Salipiger sp. CCB-MM3: one gene and its partner. Each later gene encodes a partner of the first gene's protein in a complex. Links are inferred from orthologs where the notes say so. Each region holds a gene or a part of one and is shown in the gene's direction. Other genes may lie near its edges. The genes, in order: accD and AYJ57_RS18130.

Region 1 (14,582 bases):
CGCTTGAGCACCGCCAGCGCGTCCCAGATTTCCTGCCGCACCAGTGGCGCAAGCCCTTCGGTCGCCTCGTCCAGCACCAAGAGCCGCGGGTTGGTCATCAGCGCACGTCCGATCGCCAGCATCTGCTGCTCGCCCCCCGAAAGCGTCCCCGCCACCTGCCCGCGCCGCTCGGCAAGCCGGGGGAACAGCGCCTCGACGCGCGCCTGATCCCACGCGCCAGGGCGCGCCGCGGCGATGAGGTTCTCGGTCACCGAAAGATCGCGGAAACAGCGCCGCCCCTCGGGCACCAATCCCACCCCCAGCCGCGCCACCCTGTGCGAGGGCAGTTTCGCGATGTCCTGCCCGGCAAAGCGGCGCGTGCCCCCGGCGGGCATCATCCCGCACAGGCAGCGCACCGTGGTGCTTTTGCCCATGCCATTGCGGCCCATGAGCGCGAGCACCTCGCCCTCTTCGATCTCCAGCGACACCCCAAAGAGCGCCTGCGAAGCCCCGTAAGAGGCGGTGATGTCGTGCAGTTCCAGCAGGCTCATGTGGCATCCCCCAGATAGGCGTCACGCACCTCGGGGCTGCGGCGGATCTCATCGACCGTGCCGGTGGCGATGATACGCCCGTAGACCAGCACAGAGATGCGGTCGGCGAGGGCAAACACCGCGTCCATGTCATGTTCAATCAGCAGGATCGGCGCCTCCGCGCGCAGGGCCGAGAGCACGCCGGTCAATTGCTTGGAGCCTTCGCCTCCCAGCCCCGCCATCGGCTCATCCATCAAAAAGGCCTTGGGCTGCAGGGTCAGCGCCACCGCGACCTCAAGCTGGCGGCGCTGGCCGTGGCTCAACTCGCTGACCACGGTGGCGGCGTGATCGGCCAGCCCCATGCGCTCGAGCGCGGCCATGGCCCGGTCCCTCAGCTCGGCCCGTTTCAGCGCAGGCCGGAAGAACCGATAAGGCGAGCCCGTCGCCCCCAGCGCGCCCAAGAGCGCGTTCTGCAGCACGGTGTCCTCCATCGCCAGCGCCGAGACCTGAAAGGTCCGCGCCAGCCCCATGCGCGCGCGGGCCATGGTGCTGAGCCCGGTGACATCTCGCCCGAGGAACTGCACCGTGCCCTCATCGGGCACGAGATTGCCCGAGAGCTGCTTGATCATCGTCGATTTGCCCGCGCCATTGGGGCCGATCACCGCGTGGATCTCTCCGGGGCGCAGGTCGAGCGTGATGCCGTCCGAGGCGCGCAACGCGCCGAAGGATTTCACCAGCCCGCGGGTTTCCAGAACCGGCTCAGTCATGCGCCTTCCCCCGCCCGACCAGCAGCCCGACGAGGCCACCGCGCGCAAAGAGCACCACCGCCAGCAGCAGGATGCCCAGCCAGATGTGCCAGAACTCGGACATATCGCCGAGGAAATGCTCCAGCATCACAAAGACCGCCGCGCCGACCACCGGACCGAACAGCCGCCCGACGCCGCCGAGGATGATAAAGACCATGATCTCGCCGCTCGTCTGCCAGCTGAACATCGTCGGGCTGACGAAGCGGTTGAGATCGGCGAAAAGCGCCCCCGCCAGACCGGTGATCGCGCCGGAGATCACAAAGCCCACCAGCCGCAGGCGTTTCGGGTCGAGGCCCACCGCACGCACCCGCTCGGGGCTCTGCCGCGCCGCGCCAAGCGCGAGGCCGAAGGGGCTGCGCGCCAGCAGATGTGCGCCGAAAAGCACCGCGCAGAGCACCGCGTAGCACAGGCCGAAGAACTGGATCGGATCGAGCGTGTTCAGCCCCGGAAAGCCGTTACGCACGTAGATCGACAGCCCGTCCTCGCCGCCATAGGCGCTCCACGAGATCGAGAAGAAGTAGAACATCTGCCCGAAGGCGAGCGTGATCATGATGAAGTAGACGCCCGAAGTGCGCAGCGCCAAGAGGCCGATGAGCCATGCCGCCAGCGCCGAGGCCAGAACCGCCACCAGCCAGATGAAGGGCATCGAGGTGGAGCCTTCGAACAGGAACGGCCATTCGAACATCGGCTCGTAGTTCTGCACATGGCTGGCGAGGATGCCCATGGCATAGCCGCCGATGCCGAAGAAGGTGGCGTGGCCAAGGCTCACCAGCCCGCCGATGCCGAGCGCGATGTTCAGCCCCACCGCGGCCAGCGCGAGGATTGCGGCGCGGGTCGCCAGCGTGATGGTAAAGGGCTCGCCCATGACATGCGCCGCCAGCGGCACGAGGCCGAGCGCCAGCAGCACCACCGCGCCGAGGATACGTTCGCGGCTCATGATTTCGCTCCGAAGAGGCCGGTGGGTTTCCAGACCAGCACCGCCGCCATCAGCACGTAGATCGCCATCGAGGCCAGCGCCGCCCCGGTCTGCGTGGCGGCGGCGGGGTCCATGAACAACCCGAAAATCTGCGGCAGGAAGATGCCGCCCAGTGTATCCGTGAGCCCGACGAGGATCGCGCCGACCAGCGCCCCTTCGATCGAACCGATGCCGCCGATCACGATCACCACGAAGGCAAGGATCAGCACCGGCTCGCCCATGCCCACCTGCACCGACTGGATCGCCCCCACCAGCGCGCCCGCCAGCCCGGCGAGCGCCGCGCCGAGGGCAAAGACCAGCGTGTAGAGCCGGGCGATGTCGACGCCGAGCGCGGCGATCATCTCGCGGTCGTTCTCACCGGCGCGGATGCGGATGCCGAGCCGCGTGCGGGCGATCAGCCAGAACAGCAGCGCGGCCACCACAAGGCCCATGCCGATGATGAACAGCCGGTAAAGCGGGTATTGGATGCCGCCCGGCAGGGTGACCGGCCCCGAAAGCGCCTCGGGGATATCGAGATAGAGCGGGAAGGATCCGAAAATCCAGCGCGTGCCTTCCGAGAAGATCAGGATCAGCGCGAAGGTGGCCAGCACCTGATCAAGGTGGTCGCGATCATAGAGCCGCCGGATCACCAGCCGCTCGACCATTGCGCCCGCGGCGGCGGCGGCGGCCAGAGCGGCAACCAGCGCCAGCACGAACGAGCCTGTGGCGGCTGCGGTCGCGGCAGCGGTGAATGCGCCGACCATGTAGAGCGAGCCATGGGCGAGGTTGATCAGCCCCATGACGCCGAAGATCAGCGTCAGCCCGGCGGCCATGAGAAACAGCATGACGCCGGATTGCAGCCCGTTCAGCACCTGCTCGGCGATGAGGATGGGGGTCATTCTTTAGTCCGTCTCAGGTCAGCGGCGGGCCGTGGTCCGCGCGCCCGGCATAGGTACCGAGATGTACCAAGGTCGGGCGCGGCCCACCCCGGATCGCTCCGAGGGGCCGCGCCCGGCAGGGTCACATCTTGCACTCATCCTCATAGGCGTGGCCGCGATCCTCGATCGCCGTGCCGACGATCTTGTTGGTGAGGATATCGCCTTCCTTCACCACCTCGCGGACATAGATGTCCTGAATCGGGTGATGGCTGGCCGAGAACTCGAACTCACCGCGGACCGAGGCGAAATCGGCCTCTTCCAGCGCCGCGCGGAAGGCGTCCTTGTCGCTGACCTCTGCCTTATCCAGCGCCGAGAGCAGCAGCAGCGCGGTGTCATAGCCCTGCGCCGAATAGAGCGACGGCAGGCGGTCGTATTTGGCCAGATAGGCCTCGACGAAATGCGCGTTGCTCTCGTTCTCGAGGTCCTTGTTCCACGAAGAGGTGTTCTTCACGCCAAGCGCCGCGTCGCCCACCGCCTGCAGGATGTTCTGGTCGAAGGAAAACGCCGGACCGATCAGCGGCAGTTCCACGCCACTGTCGGCATATTGCTTGAGGAAAGAGATCCCCATACCGCCGGGCAGGAAGAAGAACACGCTGTCTGCGCCCGAGGCGCGGATCTGCGCGATCTCGGCGGCATAGTCGGTCTGGCCGAGTTTGGTGTAGACCTCTCCGGCCAGCTCGCCCTCGAAGAACCGCTTGAAGCCGTTGAGCGAATCTTTCCCGGCCGGGTAGTTCGGCGCGAGGATGAAGGCGTTCTTGAACTCGGCGCTGGTGGCATAGGCCCCCGCCGCCTCGTGCAGGTTGTCGTTCTGGTACGACACCGAGAAATAGTTCGGGTTGCAGCCGCGGCCCGCCAGCTGCGCCGGTGCGGCGTTGGTCGAGAGGTAGAACAGCCCCTGCGCCGTCGCCGAAGGCACCACCGCCATAGCAAGGTTCGACCAGACGATGCCGGTCAGCACGTCGACCTTCTCCGACTGGATCATCCGGTCGGCGATCTGCACCGCCACATCGGGTTTGCGCTGATCATCCTCGACCACCACTTCCAGATCGTCGCGGCCCGCTTCCTCGATCGCCAGCATGAAGCCGTCGCGCGTGTCGATGCCAAGGCCTGCGCCGCCGCCCGAAAGCGTGGTGATGAGCCCGACCTTGGTCTCGGCGGAACCTGCCGTCGCGCAGGCGACGAGCGCCGCCGAGGCGAGAAGCTGTTTGAGCATGGGTATCTCCCTGTTGTCCCTTCGGGCGGCCTCTTGCGGGCTGCCGTTCTTGATTGCGGCCAGTCTTGGACAGACGTCGGGGAAAGACAAGTGCGCGTGAACGCGGCGCGCGCGTCAAGGCGGGATCGTTGCACCGGCGCGCCCGAAACGCCCGAAATACCCGGAGGCGCAGCCCGATCCGCCGCTTGCCAGCTTCGTTTGGATGCGGGATGACTTGCGCATGTGCGAGACACCTCCAGACAGCGCGCCGCGGCTGCGGCTGCGCATCCTCTTCGGCACCGACGCCATGCTCGGCCCCGGCAAGGCCGACCTGCTGGAGCATATCCGCGAGACTGGCTCGATTGCCGCCGCGGGCCGTGCCATGGCCATGAGCTACAAGCGCGCGTGGAGTCTCGTCGAGGAAATGAACCATGCGTTCCGCGACCCGCTTGTGGCCAGCAGCCGCGGCGGCACCAAGGGCGGCGGCGCGCATCTGACCGAGACCGGCGAGGAGGTGCTGGCCAACTATCGCGCGCTCGAAGAGACCATTGCCGAAGCCGGGGCCGACCGGATCGAGACGCTGCAGAGCCTGCTGCGTGGGCAAGACGGTCCGTCCGATATTCCCGAAGGGAAATAACGCTTGCCCGGGCGGTCCTCGATTGCGATATGTTTTGCCGAACATATCAGGCCTTCAGGATTTTCCCCTATGCCCTTTTCCCGATATTTTGCCCGCCTCGCGGGGTCTGCCCTGCTTGCCAGCCTGCCCTTTGCGGCGCAGGCGGATGAGGTGACGGTTTTTGCCGCCGCCAGCCTGAAGAACGCGATGGACGAGATCAAAGCCGCCTATGAGGCCGGATCAGACGACAAGATCACCGTTTCCCTCGCCGGGTCCTCGGCGCTGGCCCGGCAAATTCAGCAGGGCGCGCCCGCGGATATCTTCATCTCGGCCAATGAGCAGTGGATGGACAAGCTGGAGGCCGAAGGGCTGCTCGAGCCGGGAACGCGCAGCGACCTGCTGCGCAATTCGATCGTGCTGATCGCGCATGGACATGACGCCGCCACGGTCGAGATCGGCTCGAGCCTCGACCTGCAAGCGCTGCTTGATGGCGGGCGGCTTGCGATGGCGCTGGTCGATGCGGTGCCCGCGGGCATCTACGGCAAGGCCGCGCTGGAAAGCCTCGGGATGTGGCAGCAGACCGCCCCCGACGTGGCACAGGCCGACAATGTGCGCGCCGCGCTGGCGCTGGTCTCGACCGGGGAGGCGCCGCTCGGCATCGTCTATGCCACCGACGCCGCCGCCGACGACAACGTCAGCGTGATCGGCACCTTTCCCGAAGACAGCCATCCCCCGATCATCTACCCGGTCGCCGATATCGCCACCCGCGACACGCCCGCCGAGGCGGCCTTCCTCGACTATCTGCACGGCCCCAAGGCCCGCGCCGCCTTTGAGCGGCAGGGCTTTGTCATGGCCGGTCCTGCGAAGACAGGCGGCTGAATGGATTGGCTCGGCCCCGAGGAATGGCAGGCGGTGCAGCTTTCGCTGCGGGTCTCCTTCTGGGCCACGCTGGGTGGGCTGCCGCTGGCGGTGTTCACCGCCTACGCACTGGCGCGCTGGCGCTTTCCGGGCCGCCAGTTGCTCAACGGGCTGGTGCATCTGCCGCTGATCCTGCCGCCCGTCGTGACAGGCTATCTGCTGCTGCTGACCTTCGGCACGCAGGGGCCGGTGGGCTCGGTGCTGAATGAGATCGGCGTGGTCTTCGCCTTCCGCTGGACCGGCGCGGCGCTGGCTGCCGGGGTGATGGCGTTTCCGCTGCTGGTGCGCGCCATCCGCCTGTCGCTGGAGGCGGTGGATCCCAAGCTCGAACAGGCTGCGGCAACGCTGGGCGCGCCGCGCGCGTGGGTCTTTGTCACCGTCACCCTGCCGCTGATCGCCCCCGGTATCATCGCCGGAGCGGTGCTCGGTTTTGCCAAGGCGATGGGTGAGTTCGGCGCGACGATCACCTTCGTGTCGAACATCCCCGGCCAGACCCAAACCCTGCCCTCGGCGATCTATGCGTTTCTGCAGGTGCCCGGCGGCGAGGGCGCGGCGCTGCGCCTGGTGGCGGTCTCGGTCGCTGTGGCGATGTCGGCGCTGCTGCTGTCGGAATGGCTGGCGCGGCGGGCCCAACGGCGGGTGGCGGGCGCATGACGCTGTCGGTCGCCTTGCAGCACAGGTTCGAGGGGTTCGAGCTCGACGCGCGGTTCGAGGCCCCGCCGGGGATCACCGTGCTGTTCGGACGCTCGGGGTCGGGCAAGACCACCATCGTCAACGCCGTCGCCGGTCTGCTGCGCCCCGAGGCCGGGCGCGTGGCGTCGGGCGATCTGGTGCTGATGGACAGCGCGCAGGGCCTGTGGCTGCCGCCGCACCGCCGCCGCATCGGTTACGTGTTTCAGGAAGGGCGGCTGTTTCCGCATCTCACGGTGCGGCAGAACCTGCGCTACGGCCAGTGGTTCGCGCCGCGGGGCGCCTCCCCGGCCAGCTTCGACACCGTGGTCGAGATGCTAGGCATCGGGCCGCTGCTGTCGCGCCGCCCCGGCGCGCTCTCGGGCGGTGAGAAGCAGCGCGTCGCGATCGGACGCGCCCTGCTGTCAGCGCCGCGCATGATCCTTGCCGACGAGCCGCTGGCCTCGCTCGACGAGGCCCGCAAATCCGAGATCCTGCCCTATTTCGAGCGGCTGCGCGACGCCGCGTCGGTGCCCATCCTTTTCGTCAGCCATTCCGCCGCCGAAGTCGCACGGCTCGCCACCACCGTCGTGGCGCTGGAAAAGGGCCGGGTGACGCGGCAGGGCCCCGCCGCCGAGGTGCTGGGCGATCCGGCGGTCACCCCGCTCGGCGCGCGGGCCGCTGGCGCGCTGCTCACCGCCCATGTGGCCTGTCACCACGAGGACGGGCTGACCGAACTGCGCGCGGGCGACACGCCGCTGCTGATCCCGCGCCTTGGTGCCGCGCCGGGCACGCGGGTGCGGGTGCGCATCGCGGCGCATGAGGTGATCCTGTCCCGACAGCGCCCAGAGGGCCTTTCGGCGCTCAATATCGTCAGCGGCCGGGTGCATGAGATCCGTTCGGGCGACGGGCCGGGCATGATGGTCTCGCTCGACACCGGCGCCGGACGCATCCTTGCCCGGATCACCCGCCGCTCTGCCGAAGCGCTCGGTCTGGCGCCGGGTGTACCCTGCCACGCGGTGATGAAAAGCGTCGCCGTCGCGCCCGAAGACATCGGCGGTCCGGCGCGAAAGCGAACGCCATTGTCGTAATCCATCCCTCGGGTTAGCATTCACCTGTGTAAAAGGTGATTTTGTAATGATGGATTTCCGGGAGGAGTTCTCCCCGGCCCCCGCGTGCGATCTTTCACCCGCGCATGAGTTGGTCCGGGCCCTGCGGGATGCGATCTCGCGAAATCGGTTCAGCCCCGGTTTGCGGCTGAACCTGACCGAGCTTGCCGAGACCACCAGTTTTTCACGTGAATCAATCGAAGCCGCGGCGCTGCTGCTAGAGGACGAAGGGCTTGTAGCCCGCCTTACGGCGACCGACGTCAAAGTGCGGGCGATTTCGGAAATCCACGCACGCAACGCCCATTTCCTGCGCGAGCAGACCGAGGTCGCGATCCTGCGCCGGGTCGCCGAGATCGCCGACACGGCGCTGCTGACCGACCTGCGCGAGCAGATCATGCGGCAGAAGCTGGTCAGTGCCCGCGGGCCGCAGGACCTGCTGCGCCTCGACGACCGGTTTCACCTGACGCTGTGCGAGGCCGCTGGCTATGGCAGTCTCTGGCCGCAACTGGAGCGCTGGAAGCGCTGCACAGATCGGGTGCATTTCACCATGGGCACCTATGATTCCTCTCCCGAGGCCGCGATCGAACAGCATGCCGCCATCGTCGATTGCCTCGCCATGCGGGACGGCGACGGCGCGGCGGCGGCGATGCGCTACCATCTGCAGCAGGCGAAGCGGCTCTTGGCGGAGTTTCTGCACGACGAGACCAAGCGGCCTGACCCCACTTAAGCCGCACTTACCTAGCCCTGTGGCGTCATCCCCGGGCGCGCCTTGAAACGCTTCAGCCCAAGCGCGCGCTCGCGCAGGATGATGGCGATGCCCGAGGCGATCACCACCGCCGAGCCAAGCAGCATCAGCGGCGTCGGCATCTCGCCAAAGACCACGTACCCGATGAGAATGGCAAAGAGGATCGACGCATAGTCGAACGGCGCCAGAAGCGCCGCCTCGGCGCCCTTATAGGCCGAGGTCAGGCAGATCTGCGCCACCCCGCCCAACAGCCCCGCGCCGATCAGCATGGCCGCCTCGGTCGGGCTTGGCATCACCCAGCCAAACGGCAGGGTCAGCAGCGACAGCCCCGTCGCGGTCAGCGAGAAATAGAACACGATGGCCGAGGTCTGTTCGCTCTGCACCATGCGGCGGATGTGGATCTGCACCAGCGCCCGCAGCACCGCCGCGGTCATCACAAAGCCGATCCCCCAAAGCACCGCCGGGCTCACCTCAGAGACGGTCAGCAGCGGCGCCATGACGATGGTCACGCCCAGCAAGCCGATAAGAACCGCCGAGGTGCGGAAAAGCCGGATCTTCTCGCCCAGAAGCAGCGCCGCGAAAAGCACGGTGAGCGGCGATGCGGCATAGCCGAGCGCAGTCACTTCGGGCAGCGGCAACAGCCCCAGCGCGGCGAAGGTACAGCCCATGGCGCCGACGCCGACAATGCCGCGCAGGAAATGCGCCATTGGGCTCGCGACCCGCAGCCCCGAGCCAAGATCTCCGCGCCACATCAGCCAGCCGAGGATCACCGGAATGGCGAAGAACGAGCGGAAGAACACCGCTTCGCCCGTGGGCACCTGCTCCGAGGCGGCCTTGATAAGTGCGGACATGATGACAAAGAGCACCACGGAGGTGAGTTTCAGCGCAATGCCGCGCAAGGGGGACATGAAGGACTCCGCGGCGACGCGCCGAAAGAATAAAATCCTGCGCAGACTGGCCACTGGCGCCCGGAAGGTCAACCTGCGGACGGGCCCGCAGACCCGTTTAGTACGGTCTTATCCACCGGTCTCGAGGCAATGGCGCCGGAACGCCCGCTTGAGCATGTCGAGTTCTGCCCGCAACAGCGACATCTCGGCCCGGAAGTCGCTGCCCAGAGCCTCGCCGGCGATCAGCGTGAAACTGTCGAGCATCTGGTCCGAGCCTGTTTCGCGGATCATGAAGGTCTGCACCCCGTCGCCCACCGCTTCGACCGGCACCGGCACATCCAGCGCCCATTGTCCGGGCGCGCCCATGGCGGCCAGCGTCACACCGCGCACCGCCGCCCCTTCGAGAGTGACCGAAATCTCGGGCTGGCCGTCCGCCGGACCGCTCAGCAGCCCCTGCCATATCCCCTCGCGAAAGCGCGTCTTGGTCAGCGTGTAGTCACTCATCTGCATCCCCGGCTCATAGTTCCGCCCGCGGGCGTCGGCTGAAGGTGAGGTCCCGCAGGATCACCTCGTTCATCTCCGGCCCTTCGAAGATCAGGTCAAGCCACATGGCATCGACCCGCTTCTCGTTCAGCCGCGTATAGGCAAGGTCGAACTCGACGTTGATCTCTTCGGCGTTCAGCGGCAGTTCCCGCACGACCTGCTCGGTGTTCGGCCCGTGACGGATGTTCAGCCGTGCAAAAAGCTCCAGCGGCTTTTCCATCTCGGCGATGGTCTCAACCCGGAGCAGATGCCGCCGGGTGAGCCCCTCGCAGGCCTCTTGCGGCAGGGTCACCGCCAGCGACAGATATGAGCCACGAAAGCGGAACACGTCGAGCCGCAGCCCGTAGGGCGCAAGATCGGATTCGCGCAGGTTGCGGATCTGGCGCAGCGTGATCTCTGAACGCGGACAATCGTGAAACAGCGTCGCCTCTTCGCCAAGCGGTGCCTTGCCGGGCACCGAGGCGATGCCGGGCTGCGGCAGCGGGCCGCGCCAAAGCTCGGGCCGCCATGCCCAGTCGGCATCCGCCGGGCGCGGAAAGCTCTGATTGCCGATCAGCGGCAGCGCCAGCCGTTCCTCGGCCACGTAAAGCAGCCTGTCGAGTTGCTGGCGCAGGCGGCGGGCCGCGCCGCGCAGGTTGCGCAATTCGGAAAGCGGCGTGTCCGGCGCGGCGGCGGCGGCCCGTGTCCAGCGGCGCAGAACGATCGCCTGCAGCGCGCGGCGCGCCAAGCGGCTGCTGGTCTTCTCGCTCATCTGCCCTGTCCCATAGCGTCGCGTCTCCTTGGCCCCGGTGCCGGGGCAACTGCCCGCGTTGTTATGGCAAATCCCGAAGATCGAATAAACGGGGGCGCTGCGCGTGACCGGCTCAGCGTTGCGCGGTCGCCTCGGGGCTGAGCGCGGCGATCCGGGCGCGCACGGCCCGCAACATCCCCGCGCCGTCCGAACCAGCCAAGGCGCTGCCCTTCGGCGCATAAAGCGCGAGGATCACCAGGCGACCGTTCTGATGGAAAGCCCCGCGCCAGTAACGCGGATCACCCGCGTCGAGCATCCGGTTGCCGCCTGCCGCAAGATGCACCAGCGACAGACCGTCCCGCACGCCGCCACCAGAAATCTCTGACTGGCCCGCCTCGGCGGCCATGACCTCGGGCGATGGCAGGCGGCGCCCGGCGCCCGCCGGGCCGATGGTCACCGTCAGCATCATCGGCTCGACCACCGCGCCTTCGCCGCCGCTCAGGATCTGGCACGAGGCAAGCAGCGCAAAGCCCTGCCCTGCCCGCCGCTCGAGCGTGACCGGGTCGATGCAATAGCCTTCGGGCCCCGCAACAACGATGGCGCCGCCCTCGAACTGCGCCTGCCGGAGCGGCGTCGGCGGGGTGCCGAGCTGCCCTTCGCAGGCAGCCAGAAGACCCGCCGCCAATATCAGCACAGAGGATCGCCAGCGCCGGGCGCGGGGTTTTGCGGGGCTCAAAATCATCCCCTTGGGTTAGCGAAGCCCCTGCGAGTGCACAAGAATGAAAGCCCGGAGTTCACCTTCACGTCACGCGCCCGGGAATTGACAGAATCCGCCGCGCGCTGGAAACTTGGCAAAAATCGGACAACCAAAGTGTTTCGCTCGACCATTTTTCCAATCAGAGCCGCGATATTGGGCTCGCTCACCGACAATGACGCGCCGCGGCATAGATCGCGGCACGGGTCACAGCGATGAGCTATCGCCCCTTCGTCATGCTGACCGCTACCGCCCGCCGCCCCGAGCTTTGGCGTCTTGCCCTTGGGATTTGCGTCGCGATCGCGGTGAGCTTTGTGCTGGGCCAGATGCTCTTTGCCATCGTCACGCTTTTCCTGCCGCCGGGCAGCGACAGCGCGCTGGCCGATGCGATCCGCCGCGCCGATGCGCCAGCGGGAATGCTTTTGCTGCTGGCCTCGATGGTCACCATGGGCGTCGGGGCAATCGCCGCGGCGCGGGCGCTGCACGGGCGCAGCGCGATCACTCTTATCGGCCCGCCGCCCGTGGCGCTTCATCAGTTCATCCGTGTCGGGCTGGCGGCGGGCGCGGCGGCGCTGGTCGCGGCGGCGGTCACCATCTGGGCACAGAGCACGCCATTGAACCCGGGGCTCGCGCCGCTGCGCTGGCTGGCGCTGCTGCCGCTGACGCTTCCGGCGATCCTGTTGCAGACCGCCAGCGAGGAATTGTTCTTTCGCGGCTACCTGCAAACCCAGCTTGCCGCGCGGCTGCCGCAGCCTTGGGTCTGGCTCTGCCTACCTTCGGCGCTTTTCGCGCTGGGGCACTACGCGCCCGGAACCTATGGCAGCGCGGCGATCTATGTGGCGCTCTGGGCCTTTCTCTTTGGCCTTGCCGCCGCCGATCTGACGGCGCGCTCGGGCACGCTGGGTCCGGCGATGGCGCTGCATTTTGCCAACAATCTTGTGGCACTGGCGCTGGTTGCGCCCGAAGGGCAGATGTCGGGCCTTGCGCTGATGCGCTGGCCGTTTGCGCTGGATGACACCGCGATGCTGATGCGGATGCTGCCGCTTGATCTGATCACCCTGCTGATCACCTGGCTTGCGGCGCGGTTGGCGCTGCGCCGCTGAAGCCCCGGCTCCCCCCGACCAGCGTGGAAAGCAGGCCGTGATTGCATTTCCCTTGCCGCTTGCTTAAGTCAGCGCCAACCCAAAGCCCCTGACGCCGCAGGGCACGCTCGGAAAACAAGGGCAGCACCGCAATGAACTGGATCACCAACTACGTCCGTCCCCGGATCAACTCGATCTTCTCGCGCCGCGAGGTCCCCGACAATCTGTGGACCAAATGCGATTCCTGCGGGACGATGCTGTTTCACCGCGAGGTGACGGACAATCTCGGCGTCTGCACCAACTGCAGCCACCACATGAACATCACCCCGCGCGCGCGCTTCGACGCGCTGTTCGATGGCGGTGTGTTCAACGAGGTCGCCGTGCCCGAGCCGATCGCCGATCCGCTGCAGTTCCGTGATCAGAAGAAATACCCCGACCGGATGAAGGCCGCACAGCGCTCGACCGGCGAGAAGGACGCGATGCTTGTCGCCTCCGGCGAGATCAACCGTACCCCGGTGGTGGCCTGCGCGCAGGACTTCACTTTCATGGGCGGCTCCATGGGCATGTATGTCGGCAACGCCATCGTCGCCGCAGCCGAGGAAGCGGTGAAGCTCAAGCGCCCGCTGATCCTGTTCTCTGCCGCCGGTGGCGCGCGGATGCAGGAAGGCATCCTGTCGCTGATGCAGATGCCGCGCTCGACCGTGGCGATCCAGATGCTGCGCGAGGCGGGCCTGCCTTATATCGTCGTGCTGACCCATCCGACCACAGGCGGCGTCACCGCCTCTTACGCGATGCTGGGCGACGTGCAGATCTCCGAGCCGGGCGCATTGATCTGCTTCGCCGGTCCGCGGGTGATCGAGCAGACCATCCGTGAAAAGCTGCCCGAGGGCTTCCAGCGCGCCGAGTACCTGCTCGAGCACGGCATGCTCGACCGGGTGACCGACCGCCGCGAACTGCGCGGCGAGCTGACCACCATCCTGCGCATGCTGATGGGCATGCCGCCCGCCGTCGCGGGTGATCTGCCCTCGCCCGCTGCCGACGCGCCTGCCGAAGCCGCGCCCAAGGCAGAGGCCAAAGCTGACAAGAAGAAGAAATCCGCCAAGTGACCAGCGTGAGCAGCGCCGCCAGTTCCGACGCCATCCTCGACCGGATGATGTCGCTGCATCCCAAGATCATCGACCTCACGCTCGACCGCGTCTGGCGGCTGCTCGAGGCGCTGGACCATCCCGAGCGCGCCCTGCCTCCGGTGATCCACCTTGCCGGAACCAACGGCAAGGGCTCCACGCAGGCGATGATCCGCGCCGGGCTGGAGGCGCAGGGCAAGCGCGTGCACGCCTATGTCTCGCCGCATCTCGTGCGGTTCCACGAGCGTATCCGGCTGGCGGGTGAGTTGATCTCCGAAGACGCGCTGAGCGCCGTGCTCGACGAATGCTGGGAGAAGAACCAGCGCGCGCAGATCACCTATTTCGAGATCACCACTTGCGCCGCGCTGCTGGCATTCGCCCGCACGCCCGCGGATTACACGCTGCTGGAGACCGGCCTTGGCGGGCGGCTCGACGCCACCAATGTGGTGGAAAAGCCCGCGCTGACGATCCTCACGCCGATCTCGCTCGACCACCAGCAGTACCTCGGCGAGACCCTTGCCGAGATCGCCGGTGAGAAAGCCGGTATCCTCAAGCGCGGCGTGCCCTGCGTCGTCGGCCCGCAGCCCGAGGAAGCGATGGAGGTGATCGAGGCCCGCGCCGCAAAGCTCGGCGTGCCGCTGCTGGCGCACGGCCAGCACTGGCATGTGACCGAGGAACGCGGGCGGCTGGTCTATCAGGACGAGACCGGTCTTCTGGACCTGCCGCTGCCGAACCTGCCCGGACGCCATCAGCTGGCCAACGCCGGCGCGGCGCTGGCGGCACTGCGCCACCTCGGGTTCGGCGAAGAGGCCTGCGAGGCCGCCGTCACCTCGGCGGATTGGCCCGCGCGAATGCAGCGCCTCACCCATGGCCCGCTGCTGAAAGCGGCACCACTGGCCGAGCTCTGGCTCGACGGCGGGCACAACCCGGCGGCTGGCGAGGCTCTGGCCGAGCACCTGACGCGGATGCCGCGGCGGCCCACGCATCTGATCTGCGGCATGCTGA
Region 2 (14,665 bases), on another replicon or contig:
CAACGCAGTTCTCGGGGCGCCAGTCCTTGATGCCCTGTGCCACCTTGGCGGCCAGACCGTCGGGGGCGTCACCGAGGAAGAGGAGATACGGCGTCTCGATCATGGTATTCTATTCCCTGTGTTTGTGTCTGCTATCGTGTCGGCGGCTGCGCGTGTGGTGTTTGGGAGGCGCACAGGCCCGCGACCGGTTTCGACGCTGAGTTTGCCCTGCATCCCACGCAAATCCGTCTCGATTTGCACGTTCGCGCGCGCAGCAACGCCAAATTTCCACGCATTTCGGCACCAACGCCGAAGAATCGTGCACGGTATCGCGGCAGGAGGCGGCAGAGTTTGCGCCGCAACGCGGCAAATTTCGCTTGCGCAGCATCACGCAATTTAATAACCCATGTGCCAGCCTGAACGTAACTTCATTACCCACCCGAGGTGATCAAATGAGCTTTCGCATCCAGCCCGCCGCGCCCGCCCGCCCGAACCGCTGCCAGCTTTTCGGCCCCGGCTCGCGTCCGGCGATCTTCGAGAAGATGGCCGCCAGCGCCGCGGACGTGATCAACCTCGACCTCGAGGACTCGGTCGCCCCCGACGACAAGGATAGTGCGCGCGCCAATATCATCGAGGCCATCGGCGATATCGACTGGGGCAAGAAGACGCTTTCGGTGCGGATCAACGGGCTCGACACGCCCTATTGGTACCGCGACGTGGTCGATCTTTTGGAGCAGGCCAGCGACCGGCTCGACCAGATCATGATCCCGAAAGTGGGCTGCGCAGGGGACCTTTATGCCGTGGATGCGCTGGTTACCGCCGTCGAGCGCGCCAAAGGCCGGAGCAAGCCGATCGCCTTTGAGGTGATCATCGAGTCTGCCGCGGGTATCGCCCATGTGGAAGAGATCGCCGCCGCCTCGCCCCGGCTTGAGGCGATGAGCCTAGGCGCCGCCGATTTCGCCGCCTCCATGGGCATGGCGACCACCGGCATCGGTGGCACGCAAGAGAATTACTACATGCTGCACGAAGGCGCCAAACACTGGTCCGATCCGTGGCACTGGGCGCAGGCCGCCATCGTCGCCGCCTGCCGCACCCATGGCGTGCTGCCGGTCGATGGCCCCTTCGGTGATTTCTCGGACGACGAGGGCTACCGCGCGCAGGCGCTGCGCTCGGCGACGCTGGGCATGGTCGGCAAATGGGCCATTCACCCCAAGCAGGTGGCGCTGGCCAATGAGGTCTTTACCCCCTCCGAGGGCGCGGTGACCGAGGCGCGCGAGATCCTCGCCGCCATGGAAGCGGCCAAGGCCAAGGGCGAGGGTGCCACGGTCTACAAGGGCCGTCTGGTGGACATCGCCTCGATCAAACAGGCCGAGGTGATCGTGCGCCAGTCCGAGATGATCGCCAGCGCCTGAGCCGCAAAACCGCTGTCCCCGCGGGGACAGGGGCGGCGATCCGGCATTGCACCGCTCTGACAAAAGGCCGTCCCCGCGGGGACGGCCTTTTTATTGCGGTCCCCGCTCTGACCTTAGCGGCCTTGACCCGAGCGCCGCCTGCCGCCTAGCCTGCCCGCATATCAAAGACGTCATTTCACCCATCCCATTTCCCTGCACGGAGCCGTGCCATGAGCCTCGCGCACCGCCGCCTTCGCTTTTGCCTGCCTGCCGCCCAGCCGTTCCCTAACGGTCTGTTAATATTTGCCCTGACCCTCATTGCCCTGCCCCTCATTGCCCTGCCCCTCATCGCCCTACTCCCCGCGCCCGCCCGCGCCGATGTCACGCCATTCAAGACCCCCTCCGGCAACATCGAATGTTATATCGGCGACAGCGGCACCGCGACGGACCTGCAATGCGCGATCTTCGAGTTCAGCGCCGCGCCCGCCTTGCCGCGTCCGGCGTCCTGCGCGGCCCCTTGGGGCCACAGTTACATCCTGCTCGAACAAGGCCCGGTGACCATGGTCTGCGGCGGGCCGGGCCCCAAGAACACCGCGCCGGGGGTCGATATCGCGCCCTATGGCGTCTCGGCCCGATGGGGCGGCATTTCCTGCCTGTCACAAAAGACCGGGCTGCAGTGCCAGAACGCCGATGGCCACGGCTTTTTGCTGTCGCGCCGCGTGCTCAAGGTCTGGTAGCCGGGCCGCGAAGACTGGACAGGCCCGGCCCGCACCCCAGCTTCAGCCCCACGAGGAGACGGAAAATGCGCGGGACGCACGGGCCGTGTTGCGCCTGTTACCGTGCGCAGCTAGAGCGCGCCGGACGAGTTCCGCAATTCATGCGCGCCAAGGAGGTTGTTGATGACGCAGTTCACGCTCGGATGGGAAGAATGGCTGGCCTTGCCCGGCCTCGGCCTGCCCGCGATCCGCGCCAAGGTTGATACCGGCGCGCGGACCTCGGCCCTGCACGCCTTCGCCATCGAGCCCTTCGGCTCGGCTGACAAGCCGATGGTCCGCTTCGCCATCCACCCCGACCCCGCCGATCCTGATCTCGAGATCATCTGCTCGGCACCGCTCAAGGACCGGCGCGAGGTGACCTCGTCGAACGGCGAGACCGAGCTGCGCTTCGTGATCGAAGCAGAGGTGGTGATGGGCGAGCGCCGCTGGCCGATCGAGATCACCCTCACCGACCGGGGCAGCATGGCCTATCGCATGCTGCTGGGCCGCAGCGCGCTGCTCGACGACATGATCGTTTCGCCGACCCAGCGCATGCAGCAACCCGAGCTGTCATTCGACGTCTACCGCGCCCTGCCCCGCCGCCAGCGCGCGCAGCGGGCGCTGCGCCTCGCGGTGCTGACCCGCGAGCCGAACAACTACTCCACCCAGCGCCTGATCGAAGCCGCCGAAACCCGTGGCCACGCGATGGAGGTGATCGACACCTCGCGCTGCTATATGAACATCCGCGCCGTTGGCGGCGAAGTGCATTACGACGGCCGCCGCCTGCCCCATTACGACGCGGTGATCCCGCGCATCGGGGCCTCGATCACCAGCTACGGCACCGCCGTGGTGCGCCAGTTCGAGAGCATGGGCACCTATTGCCTCTCGGGCTCGGAAGGCATCAGCGTCTCGCGCGACAAGCTGCACGCACATCAGGTGCTGGCCCGTCACCGCATCGGCATGCCGACCACCGCCTTTGCCCGCAGCCCCAAGGATTCGGGCAATCTGGTGGAACTGGTGGGCGGTGCGCCGTTGGTGCTGAAGCTGCTGGAAAGCAGTCAGGGCAAGGGCGTGGTGCTGGCCGAAACCCGCAAGGCCGCCGAAAGCGTGATCAGCGCCTTTCAGGGGCTGAAGGCGGATTTCCTCGTGCAGAGCTTCGTCAAGGAAGCCGCCGGTGAGGACATCCGCTGCCTCGTGGTCGGCGGCAAGGTGGTGGCCACCATGCGTCGCCGCGGCAAGCCCGACGACTTCCGCTCGAACCTGCATCAGGGTGGCACCGCCGAGAAGGTGCGGATCTCGCGCGAGGAGCGCGAGGTGGCGATCAAAGCGGCACGGGCGATGAAGCTCGACGTGGCGGGTGTGGACCTGCTGCGCGGCGCCGACGGTCCCAAGGTGCTGGAGGTGAACAGCTCGCCGGGCCTCGAGGGCATCGAGAAGACCTCGGGCAAGGACATCGCCGGGCTAATCATGGAGCACATCGAGACCAAGGTGGCCCCGAAGCCGCCACGCTCGAAAAGCCGCACGAAGCGCAGCGCGGGATAACCGCCTCGGCGCAGGCCGGGCGCGCGCCTGCCCGTGGGGTGGCGCCGCGACGGCTGCGGTCTGCGCTTTATCCTGGCCAAGCTTGGACGAGTGTCGAACGTCGTGCTCGCCCACCAAAGCGCCAGCCCGCCGGTACGGGCAGGCGCACGCCCGGCGGCCTTTGGCCCTGAGTCCGGGCGGGGCTGGCGAAAGGGCATTGTCGGCGCACGAAAAATTGCGCCCTTACGGAGGTTCATGAGAACTTTCGAACGCGGGAACCCCCGCAAAGCGCAACCTTCTTGCGTCGCGCCGCGCTGCGGCATCGCCTTGCCCTTGCCGCTGCCCCCTATGGGCGTTAAACACCCCCGGTAATCCAAACTCCGAGGGGATGCCCCATGCCTGCCTATCGCTCCCGCACCACCACCCACGGCCGCAACATGGCCGGCGCCCGCGGCCTGTGGCGCGCCACTGGCATGACGGACGGCGACTGGAACAAGCCGATCATTGCGATCGTGAACTCCTTCACCCAATTCGTGCCCGGCCACGTGCACCTCAAGGACCTGGGCCAGATGGTCGCCCGCGAGGTCGAGAAGGCCGGCGGCGTCGCCAAGGAGTTCAACACCATCGCGGTGGATGACGGCATCGCCATGGGCCACGACGGCATGCTCTACTCGCTGCCCTCGCGCGAGATCATCGCCGACTCGGTGGAATATATGGTCAACGCGCATTGCGCCGACGCCATGGTCTGCATCTCCAACTGCGACAAGATCACCCCCGGCATGCTGATGGCCGCCATGCGCCTCAACATCCCCGTGGTCTTTGTTTCGGGTGGCCCGATGGAAGCGGGCAAAGTCGAATGGGAAGGCACCGAAAAGGCGCTGGATCTGGTCGACGCCATGGTCGCCGCCGCCGACGACAAATACACCGACGCGCAGGTTCAGGCGATCGAAGAAGCCGCCTGCCCGACCTGCGGCTCCTGCTCGGGGATGTTCACCGCCAACTCGATGAACTGCCTGACCGAGGCGCTTGGCCTGTCGCTGCCCGGCAACGGCTCGACGCTGGCCACCCACTCGGACCGCCAGCGGCTGTTCGTCGAGGCCGGTCATCTGATCGTCGACCTCGCCAAGCGTTACTACGAGCAGAACGACGCCACGGTGCTGCCGCGCTCGATCGCCACGGTGAAGGCCTTCGAGAACGCCATGACGCTGGACATCGCCATGGGCGGCTCGACCAACACCGTGCTGCACCTGCTGGCCGCCGCGAACGAAGGCGAAGTGCCCTTCGAGATGTCCGACATCGACCGGCTGTCGCGCAACGTGCCGGTGCTGTGCAAGGTCGCGCCCGCCAAGGACGACGTGCATATGGAAGACGTGCACCGGGCGGGGGGCATCATGTCGATCCTCGGCCAGCTCGACCGTGCCGGCCTGCTCGACACCTCGGTGCACACGGTGCACGCCGAGACCATGGCGCATGCGCTCGACCGCTGGGACGTGACGCGCACCAACTCGGAATCGGTGCATGATTTCTTCCGCGCCGCGCCGGGCGGAGTGCGCTCGACCACCGCATTCTCGCAGTCCATGCGCTATGACACGCTTGATCTCGACCGTCAGGCCGGGGTGATCCGCGACGCCGAGCACGCGTTTTCCAAGGATGGCGGGCTTGCGGTGCTCTACGGCAACCTCGCCGAGGATGGCTGCATCGTGAAGACCGCGGGCGTGGACGAGTCGATCCTGACGTTCCACGGCCCCGCGCGCATCTTTGAATCGCAGGACACCGCGGTGAGCGCGATCCTCACCGGCAAGGTGCACAAGGGCGACGTGGTGCTGATCCGCTACGAAGGGCCGCGCGGCGGTCCGGGCATGCAGGAAATGCTCTACCCGACCTCCTACCTGAAATCGAAGGGCCTTGGCAAAGACTGCGCGCTGGTCACCGACGGGCGCTTCTCGGGCGGCTCCTCGGGCCTGTCGATCGGTCACGTCTCGCCGGAAGCGGCAGAGGGCGGCACCATCGGCCTCGTGGAAGAGGGCGACATGATCGAGATCGACATCCCCAACCGCAAGATCAACCTTGCGGTGGATGACGCGGTGATCGCCGAGCGTCGTGCGGCGCGCGAGGAAAAGGGCTGGCAGCCGGACGAGCAGCGCAAGCGCAAGGTCTCCAAGGCGCTGAAGGCCTATGCCGCGCTGACCACTTCGGCCGCCAAGGGTGCCGTGCGGCAGATCTGAGCCGCCTCGGGCAGGTAGAACGAAATTGGCCGTCCCCATGGGGACGGCCGTTTCTTTTTAGGGGCGTTGCCCCCGGGCCCCGCGGGGATGGCCGTTTCTTTTTGGGGGCGCTGCCCCCGGGCCGCGCCTGCGCGCGGCCTCCCCCGGGAATTTTTGTCTAAGCGAAGACGCGGGACGCGGCGCCGGGGCTAGCTGGCGCGGGTTTCGCGTGCCTCTGTTGTGGCGGCTTCGGCGGGCGCGGCGGCATCTGGCTCGGCCTCTGCATCAGGGTCCAGCTGCGTGTCCGTTTCTTCGCCGGTCGCATCGCGCCCGGCGGCATCGGCGAGGATAAGCTCGGCGGCGCGCAACGCGGCGGCCATCACCGGCGCCAGCGTGCCTCCTGCGGGCATCTCGGGGAAGATCGAGGCGTCGCAGACCCGCAGCCGTTCGATGCCGCGCACCCGCAGCCGCGCATCGAGCGGCATGGTCTCTTCGACGCCCATGGCGCAGCTGCCCACCGCATGGCAGGCCGAGCGGCTGTAGCGGCGGTAAAGATCGAGGATGTCATCGTCGGTCTTGGCCCATGCCGAGATCACCGTCTCGCCCTCGATGAACTCCGACAGCGCCGGACGCCGCGCCAGTTTGCGCAGCAGCCGCACCGCCTCGACCGCGCGCAGACGGTCGCGCTCGTTCGATAGGTAATTGGCTTCGATCTGCGGCGGCAGGTCCGGATCGGGCCCGGAGGCAAAGACATAGCCGGTGCTGTCGGGCCGCAGCGTGTGACAGGTGAGACGCATGCCGGGCTCGGCCTCGCAGCCGCTGACCCCCTGCGCCGGATCAAAGGAATGCGCGGCGGCAGAGATCATCGTGTCGGGCCGCTCGGCGCCCTTCTGCGCCGCGACGAAACCAACCAGTTCCGCGCCGCCCCGGCTCAGCACGCCTTCGCTCGAAACCAAAAAGCGCAGCACGTTGAGCCACAGCCGCATGCCGGTGAGCGCCCGGTTGTCGCTGTCGCGCCAATGCCGCAGCCGCCAGTTGGTAGCCAGCGTCAGCTGATCGCGCAGCCCCCAGCCGATGTTGGGGCTGTGGTGTTTCGCCTCGATCCCGGCGCGGCGCAGCGCCATGCCGTCGCCGATGCCGGACAGCATCAGCAGCTTGGGGGTGACGATGGCCCCGGCGCAGAGGATCACCTCGCCGCGCGCGTCGAACAGCAGCTGCGCGGTGCCGCGGCGCCCCTCGACGCCGCGCGCACGGCCCTCGTCCAGCAGCACCCGGTCGACGCGCACGCCGGTTTCGATGCGCAGGTTCGGACGGTCGCGCGCGCGGCGCACAAAGGCCGTCCACGCCGTGGTCCGCCGCCCCTTCTCGTCGATCGTCCACGCCGCCGGGCCGAGCCCCTCGGGGTCTTCCTCGTTGGGATCGTAGCGCTGGCGCCAGCCGCTTTCGGCCCCGGCCTGCATCACCGCCTGCATCAGCGGCGACAGCGGCTGGCCGAGCTTGACCTCCAGCGGGCCGCCGCGACCGCGGGTGTCGCTGGCCCCAAAGGCGTGATGCTCGATCTGGCGCAGGCAGCGCGACATCTCGGCCCAGCCCCAATCCTCGCTGCCCAAGGCGCGCGCCATGCGGGTCCAATCCGCCTCACCGCCGCGCAGCCAGAGCGCATTGCCCACCGCGCTGGTGCCGCCGGGCATCCGCCCGCGCAGCCAGCGCTCTGCCGGGCCGCGCGGGCCGGGCTCGACGTGATAGCTGTAGCGGCGCGTCGGGTCCTCGAGCAGCCGCTGCTGCGCCCGTGGCACCTGACTGAGCCAGTGACCGCCGGTGCCCTTGCCCTCCTCGAGCAGCAGCACCCGGTTGTCGGGGTCCGCCGAGAGCCGTTCGGCCAGCACACAGCCCGCCGATCCTGCCCCCACGATGATGTAATCGAACTCCCCCGCCTGCGCGTCGGTCATATTCCCGTCAAAATCTTCCATCTTCGCCGCCACCCCCGCAGAGATCGCCACCTGCCCGAATCGGACCCGCTCAGGCTCTTTCGTCCTTGGGCGAACCCATGACCACATAAGAGGTTATGGCGCTTACCTGCGGTAACATGCCAAGAACCTCCGTGTGGAACTCCTTGTAGGCAGCAAGATCGGCCACCTCGATCCTGAGAAGATATTCGAGGTTCCCGGTAATATTGTGGCACTCCTTGACGCCGGGGGAGCGGGTGATGACGCGCTCGAACGCCTGCTGCGCCTCTTTGGTGTGGCGGCTGAGGCCGACGGTGACATAGGCGACGAAGCCGATGCCGGTCTTCTCGGGGCTGAGCACCGCGCGGTAGCCGCGGATCACGCCGGATTTCTCAAGCATGGCGACACGGCGCAGGCAGGCCGAGGGCGACAGGCCCACGGTTTCGGCCAGCGCGAGGTTGCTGATCCGACCATCGGACTTCAATACGCGCAATATCCTGCGGTCAGTCTCATCTAAATCGCTCATAAGTTTCATTAGAGCAGTCAATCCGCTGCAGATTGCAACCTTTCTCCGCGCAGGCCGCGCAACTCTTGCGTCATGACACAGGACCTCATGCTCGCGCTTGCGACCTTCGCCCTCGTCACGGTGATCTCGCCGGGGCCGAACAACCTTATGCTGCTGACCTCGGGGGCCAACTTCGGCCTCGCGCGGAGCCTGCCGCATATGCTGGGCGTGGCCTTGGGCTTTCCGGTGATGGTGCTGCTGGTCGGGCTGGGCGTGATGCGGCTTTTCGAGGCCTATCCGCTGGTGCGCGACGCGCTGACGGTGCTGTCGGTGCTCTATATGGGCTGGCTGGCGTGGAAGATCGCCCATGCCTCGGCGCCGGGAGGGGCCGGTGAGGCCGCGGGCCCGAACGGCGCGCGACCGCTGAGCTTTCTTCAGGCCGCCGCCTTTCAATGGGTGAACCCCAAGGCGTGGTCGATGGCGTTGGGGGCGATCACGCTCTACGCCGCCGCGGGCGATCTTGCCGCCGTGCTGCTGGTCGCGGGCACCTATGTGGCCATGGGCGCGATCTCGACCACCACTTGGACGGTGATGGGCGGCGGGCTGCGGCGGGTGCTGACGAATCCGGCGCGGCTGCGGCTCTTCAACTGGAGCATGGCGGCGCTGCTGATCGCCTCGATGCTGCCGGTGCTGCTGGCCTGAAAGGGGCCTGATAGGAGCCTGATAGGAGCCCGCACCACCTTTGCAAACCCCGCCGAACCGTCCCGTTCAGCTTGCTTTGTTGCATCCGGGCCGCTTCGAGGCCATATAGGCCGCGACCAACAAGAGTGCCCGAGCATGACGCATTATCTCGACTTTGAAAAACCCCTCGCCGAGATCGAAGGCAAGGCGGAAGAACTGCGCGCCATGGCGCGGAAGAACGAAGAGATGCATGTGGAGGACGAGGCCGCGGCCCTTGATCGCAAGGCCGACGACCTGCTCAAGGATCTGTACAAGAAGCTGACGCCCTGGCGGAAATGTCAGGTGGCGCGGCATCCGGACCGTCCCCACTGCAAGGATTACATCGAAGCCCTGTTCACCGAGTTCACCCCGCTGGCCGGGGATCGCGGCTTTGCCGACGACCACGCGGTGATGGGCGGCCTGGCGCGGTTCAACGATCGTCCGGTGATGGTGATCGGCCACGAAAAGGGCAATGACACCCAGTCGCGCATCGAGCGCAACTTCGGCATGGCCCGCCCCGAAGGCTACCGCAAGGCGATCCGCCTGATGGAAATGGCCGATAAGTTCGGGCTGCCGGTGATTACGCTGGTGGACACCCCCGGCGCCTACCCCGGCAAGGGCGCGGAAGAGCGCGGCCAGTCCGAGGCGATCGCCCGCTCCACCGAGAAATGCCTGCAGATCGGCGTGCCGCTGGTGACGGTGATCATCGGCGAGGGCGGATCCGGCGGGGCCGTGGCCTTCGCCACCGCCAACCGCGTCGCGATGCTGGAGCATTCGGTCTATTCCGTGATCTCGCCCGAAGGCTGTGCCTCGATCCTGTGGAAGGACGCCGAGAAGATGCGCGAGGCCGCCGAGGCACTGCGCCTGACCGCGCAGGACCTGCTCAAGCTGGGCGTGGCCGACAAGGTGATCCCCGAGCCGCTGGGCGGCGCGCATCGCGCAGCGGAAACCGCGATCAAGGCGGTGGGCAAGAACATCGCGGCGATGCTCGAGGAAATGGACGGGATGAAACCGGCCGAGCTGATCAAGGCGCGCCGCGAGAAGTTCCTCTCGATGGGCGCCAAGGGCCTCGCCGCCTGAGCCTTTCGCCCGGCCCGAGCCGAGCGCTGATATCCAAAGCCCCGGAGCGCGGTTAATGCCGCATTCCGGGGCTTTCTTCATGTTATGCCAGAAGATGAGAAATTCACTGCAATAGATTGGGATCAAAAATTTATTCGCCTTTATGCGGGGCGATTTTCTTCGCACTGCGAGAGATATTTTTGGCGCAGAGGAGCGCCTAATTTGGGGCACATTTTGACGCCGGCAGCATTTACCCTGAAGCGGCAGGATTGAACGGAAGCCTACCCACGTAAGAGAAACCTCTAATTAAGACAATATCAAGGAATTTCCCGCGGAATAGGCCGCGCAGTCCCCCGCCGGGTCAAAAAAATCCCGCTGCGGATCCGCTTCGACCTTGGCGGAGCGCCCATCCTGCCGTGATGACGATCGGAGGCCATTCGGGACCGGCCTCGACGGCCTGAAGAGTACCGTACCGCGCTTTTGCTGGTATCGACGCAGTTTCAGTGACCTAGCAAAGCTCGCTTTCTCTGCGCGCAAAGATCGAGGGTGCATGTATTCCACCCCACAAGGCGAAAATAGGACTTCACGTCTCAAGGGATAGAGGAAACTCAACTGTTTGAAATATGCTTACCTTTCACCGGACAGCGAAATATCGAAGCCTTCGCAGCGTCATCTTTATCAATCTGCGACGCATTATCGCCTTATCTTTCCACGCCGTAGACACGCCTCCATAGTAATGCCCTTATTAAGAATTTGCGGCAGTCATAAACGTCAAATTCTGCACCTCACTAAGGAAAAACGCGCTCACCTCATTTCGAAGCGAGCGCGCCTATCATGTTCATTTACCTAGGCTTTCCGAATTCCTAATGCAGAGCATTAGCAACAGAGGCACCGCCGGCCAGCGCCCTGCCCTTAGGATGTCGCATTTTCGGCCTTGGCGCGCAGGCTTGCGCCAAGGGACTCGATCCCGGGATCTGCAGCCTTGGGAATGATCCGGTACGCCGCGTTCACGAAGCAAAAGAGCGCGAAGCCCAGCAGGCCAAGGCATAGCAGACCCACCAGCACGCGGCCATAAACCTGCCCCTGCAGCCAGTCGAAGGCCGAGCCAAGCCCGCCCGCCTCGGAAGCGTTGGCCTGCAGCGCTGCGTAGCAGATCAGCATGCCGATGATGCCGATCACCACGCCTTGCGCGGCGAGGCCTGCTTTCAGCGCGGCGTTCCAATGGGTGGTAAAATGGTTGGCCTTGAGGTGGTTGCGGTATTTCTCTTTGACCGCTTTCATCAGATAAAAGCCGCCCGCCGCAACGGTGAGCACACCCGCGATGCCAACGGCGATCTGTCCGGCGGGGTTCTGCAGCACGCTATCGAGCATTTGCTTGCCGCTGCTGCCGCCGCTGCGACCGATGAGCAGTGTCGCCGCCAGAACACCAATGCCGAGGTGCGCGCCGCCGGTCACCAGCATCCCTGCCCGCGCGATCAACCCCTTGCCGCCGCGGCCATAGGCTTCGAGATCCCAGATACAGTCAACGAGGCGCCAGACCGCATAGGCGAGCATCCCCAGCGCGATAAGCACGATCACCGCCGTGCCCCAGCCGCCCTGCAGGCTCTGCATCGCCTCGGAGGTGCCCTCGGCCTGCCCGCCGTGCAGGATCGACCAGAGCGAGACGCCCGCGACCACGAGGTAGACCAGCCCCCGGCCCGAATAGCCGGCCCGCATGATCGGGATCGCCCAAGCGAAATCTTCGGGGTTCACATCCTCGAGCCGCTTGGCGCGGCGCGAGTCCGGCTTGATGGAAAGGGATTCAGCGAGGGACATGGCAGGGCTCCGGTCTGGCAAAAGCGCTTTAGGACTTGCCCATTCAATGCCGGGGGTGCCCTGCGGGTTCCCTGCCGGTTTCCTGCGCGTTCCCGGCCCGGTGTGCTCAGGTGGCCAGCATCCGCAGCCCCTGCGTCACATCCGAGCGCACCGCGAGCCGCAGCCCGGGCTCATCGCCCGCCTTCAGCGCAGCGATGATCAGCCGGTGGTAATGCGGCGCCTCGGTGCGGCGCAGACGCCCGTAAAGCTTGCGCATGGTCGGCCCCAGTTGCAGCCAGACGGTCTCGGTCATCGCCAGCATCGCGGGGGCCTGCGCCCGCAGATAAAGTGTGCGGTGGAACTCGAGATTGGTGCGGATGTAGCCCACCGCGTCGCGCGCCTGAATCATCTCGGCGATGGTGCCGTTGATTGCCTGCAGCCGGTCGATCAGCGCCATATGCGCCCGCGGCAGCGCGCGCGAGGCCAGTTCGACCTCGATCAGCGCCCGCAGCGCGGCCAGCTCCTCTATCCGCTCGTTCGACAGTTCCGGCGTCGACACCCGCCCCGAGGAGGACATCGACAGCGCGCCCTCGGCCACCAGCCGGTTGATCGCCTCGCGCGCGGGGGTCATCGAGACATCGAACTCGCGCCCGATGCCGCGCAGGGTGAGCGACTCGCCGGGCGGGATCTGGCCCAGCATGATGCGCTGGCGCAGGCCGCGATAGACGCGTTCATGCGCGGACAGGACGACTTCGGACGGGCGGGGCTGAGGCTGGATCATGATCCGGGCAATCTCCGATGCGGCGCGGGCGGCGTCAATCGCCGAAACGATAGCGGTGCAGCGAGGCGCCCTCGACCTGCAGCCAGCGCCGCGCCGGGCGCCAGTCGCCGTAAAGCTGCTCGACCACCGCCCAGAAGGCCGGCGAGTGGTTCATCTGCGCCAGATGCGCCACCTCATGCGCGGCGACGTAATCGAGCACTTCGGGCGGCGCCATCACCAGCCGCCACGAGTACATCAGCCCGCCGTCGGCGGTACACGACCCCCAGCGCGAGCGCGTGTCGCGCAGCGTCAGCCGGCTGTAAGGCAGCCCCAGCGCGGCAGAGTGGCGATCCGACGCCTCGGCCAGCCGGTTGCGCGCCTCGGCCTTCAGCCAGCCCAAGAGCCGCGCGGCAAAGCGCTCTTCCGGGCCGGGCACCTCGATCACCCCGTCGCCGAGGCGCAGGCTGCGCCCCTCCCCCGGCACGATGCGCCGCATTTCTCCGCCGATCGGAAGCCGCGCGCCATCGGCGATCCAGACATCCGCGCCGCGCTGCTCGAGATGGCCGCGCAGCCAGCCTTCTTTCTCGCGCAGAAAGCCGATGGCCTCGGCTTCGGGCAGACGCCGCGGCAGGGTCAGCGTGACCCGCCCATCAAGCTGCGACAGCCGCAGCGACAGCCGCCGGGCCTGCGCCGAACGGCGCAGGGTGACGGCGATCGGCGGATTGCCGGGAAGGGTGAACTGCCCCATTTTTATTGCCTCTGGACTGCACGGGCCAAAAGTTTTGACACTGCTCTTCTGTTATGGCAGACGCTGCAGATTGTCGACCGTACAAGCCAGCTGAAGGGGACCACCCATGCCCAAAGAAGAATGGGGCACGAAGCGCGTCTGCCCGACCACCGGGAAGCGTTTCTACGACCTGAACAAGGATCCGATCGTCTCGCCCTACACGGGTGAGGTGCTGCAACTCGACACCGGCAAGCGCACCATGCTGTCGGCCGACCAGGCAGATGGCGCACCGCGTCGCGCGCAGACCGAGGAGTCCGAAGAGACAGATCTGCTCGAAGATGACGTCGAGGTCGAACTCGATGACGATGATGTTCTCGATGATGACGACGACGACAATGTCTCGCTGGACGAGATCACCGACGTCGCCGGAGAGGACGAAGAGTAAGCTTCGAACTTTTTTCTGCGGGCGGTGATTTTTTCGCTTGAACCCGCCCGCAGCATCCCATAGATCACGCCGCACAGCGTCGGAGACGACGCGGCGGACACCGCTCCGGACCGAAGCCGAAACGCCCGAAAGGGCCTGACGGACAAGGCGAAGAGCACCGCGATTGGGGCCTTAGCTCAGCTGGGAGAGCGCTTGCATGGCATGCAAGAGGTCAGGGGTTCGATCCCCCTAGGCTCCACCAATCCTCCTTTGAAAAGCGCTAGATAGCTCTGCATATCGCGTCGGAGAATTTGCCTCTGCCGCGCAGACCGGTGCTGTTTTCCCTGCGAAAATTCATGCTGCTTTGATCCGCGCATATGGCGTGTTGATCCCGTCGCAGCCCTTCCCCTGTCAAACCCGAGGATGGCCCATGTGAGCTGACCCCATCGAGTGGTCCGGGTTAAATGCTAATGCATGGTCGGCCTTCGATCTATGGGGATGAAGGTCTCCGGTGCCGGTGTCCGATATCCAAGAGCGCTATGCGGCCGAGCGGTGTTGTAGTGCTTTCGCCATTGTTCGATGAGGATTTGCGCCTCCCTCAACGAGTAGAAGACCTCGCCATTGAGGAGTTCGTCCCTGAACCTGCTGTTGAAGCTCTCGCAATAACCGTTCTCCCAGGGTGACCCCGGCTCGATGTACGCGGTCTTCGCCCCCACCAGCTCGATCCAGTCGCGCACCTTCTGCGCGATGAACTCCGGGCCGTTGTCGGACCGGATGAACCGCGGCGGGCCGCGCTGGATGAAGAGATCGGTCAGGGCGTCCAGGACATCGGTGGAGTTCAGTCGCCTGTCGACACGGATCATTAACGCCTCCCGCGTAT

Evidence for each region.
Region 2: the proteins of accD (region 1) and AYJ57_RS18130 are in contact, whole or in part, in a solved structure (PDB 8UXZ), measured with the Escherichia coli proteins. The link is inferred for Salipiger sp. CCB-MM3 from one-to-one orthologs.

The regions. Positions count from the first base shown.
Region 1 is NZ_CP014595.1:1,406,587-1,421,168, forward strand. Bases 11,759-14,582 are described here. They hold accD (acetyl-CoA carboxylase, carboxyltransferase subunit beta), read left to right. Parts: upstream 11,759-12,605; coding sequence 12,606-13,559; downstream 13,560-14,582. Other genes in these bases: AYJ57_RS06940 (CPBP family intramembrane glutamic endopeptidase), read left to right, coding at 11,759-12,474; AYJ57_RS06950 (bifunctional folylpolyglutamate synthase/dihydrofolate synthase), read left to right, coding at 13,604-14,582. Also shown: AYJ57_RS06870 (ABC transporter ATP-binding protein), read right to left, coding at 1-530; AYJ57_RS06875 (ABC transporter ATP-binding protein), read right to left, coding at 527-1,276; AYJ57_RS06880 (branched-chain amino acid ABC transporter permease), read right to left, coding at 1,269-2,252; AYJ57_RS06885 (branched-chain amino acid ABC transporter permease), read right to left, coding at 2,249-3,169; AYJ57_RS06890 (ABC transporter substrate-binding protein), read right to left, coding at 3,291-4,421; AYJ57_RS06895 (winged helix-turn-helix domain-containing protein), read left to right, coding at 4,642-5,037; modA (molybdate ABC transporter substrate-binding protein), read left to right, coding at 5,107-5,895; modB (molybdate ABC transporter permease subunit), read left to right, coding at 5,896-6,588; modC (molybdenum ABC transporter ATP-binding protein), read left to right, coding at 6,585-7,694; AYJ57_RS06915 (GntR family transcriptional regulator), read left to right, coding at 7,741-8,439; AYJ57_RS06920 (DMT family transporter), read right to left, coding at 8,451-9,365; AYJ57_RS06925 (hypothetical protein), read right to left, coding at 9,474-9,848; AYJ57_RS06930 (DUF6478 family protein), read right to left, coding at 9,862-10,638; AYJ57_RS06935 (dihydroxy-acid dehydratase), read right to left, coding at 10,751-11,311; more of AYJ57_RS06940, read left to right, coding at 11,587-11,758.
Region 2 is NZ_CP014596.1:952,767-967,431, reverse strand. Bases 8,213-11,119 are described here. They hold AYJ57_RS18130 (acetyl-CoA carboxylase carboxyltransferase subunit alpha), read left to right. Parts: upstream 8,213-9,138; coding sequence 9,139-10,101; downstream 10,102-11,119. Other genes in these bases: AYJ57_RS18125 (DUF1206 domain-containing protein), read right to left, coding at 10,993-11,119; AYJ57_RS18135 (LysE family translocator), read left to right, coding at 8,395-9,003; AYJ57_RS18140 (Lrp/AsnC family transcriptional regulator), read right to left, coding at 8,213-8,322. In the rest of the region: N-acetyltransferase DgcN, read right to left, coding at 1-103; AYJ57_RS18165 (L-malyl-CoA/beta-methylmalyl-CoA lyase), read left to right, coding at 432-1,391; AYJ57_RS18160 (DUF6636 domain-containing protein), read left to right, coding at 1,601-2,107; rimK (30S ribosomal protein S6--L-glutamate ligase), read left to right, coding at 2,270-3,667; ilvD (dihydroxy-acid dehydratase), read left to right, coding at 4,042-5,871; AYJ57_RS18145 (GMC family oxidoreductase), read right to left, coding at 6,060-7,820; more of AYJ57_RS18140, read right to left, coding at 7,870-8,212; more of AYJ57_RS18125, read right to left, coding at 11,120-11,895; AYJ57_RS18120 (GntR family transcriptional regulator), read right to left, coding at 12,002-12,655; AYJ57_RS18115 (M48 family metallopeptidase), read right to left, coding at 12,690-13,382; AYJ57_RS18110 (TIGR02300 family protein), read left to right, coding at 13,489-13,806. UniProt on the Escherichia coli protein: Component of the acetyl coenzyme A carboxylase (ACC) complex. First, biotin carboxylase catalyzes the carboxylation of biotin on its carrier protein (BCCP) and then the CO(2) group is transferred by the carboxyltransferase to acetyl-CoA to form malonyl-CoA.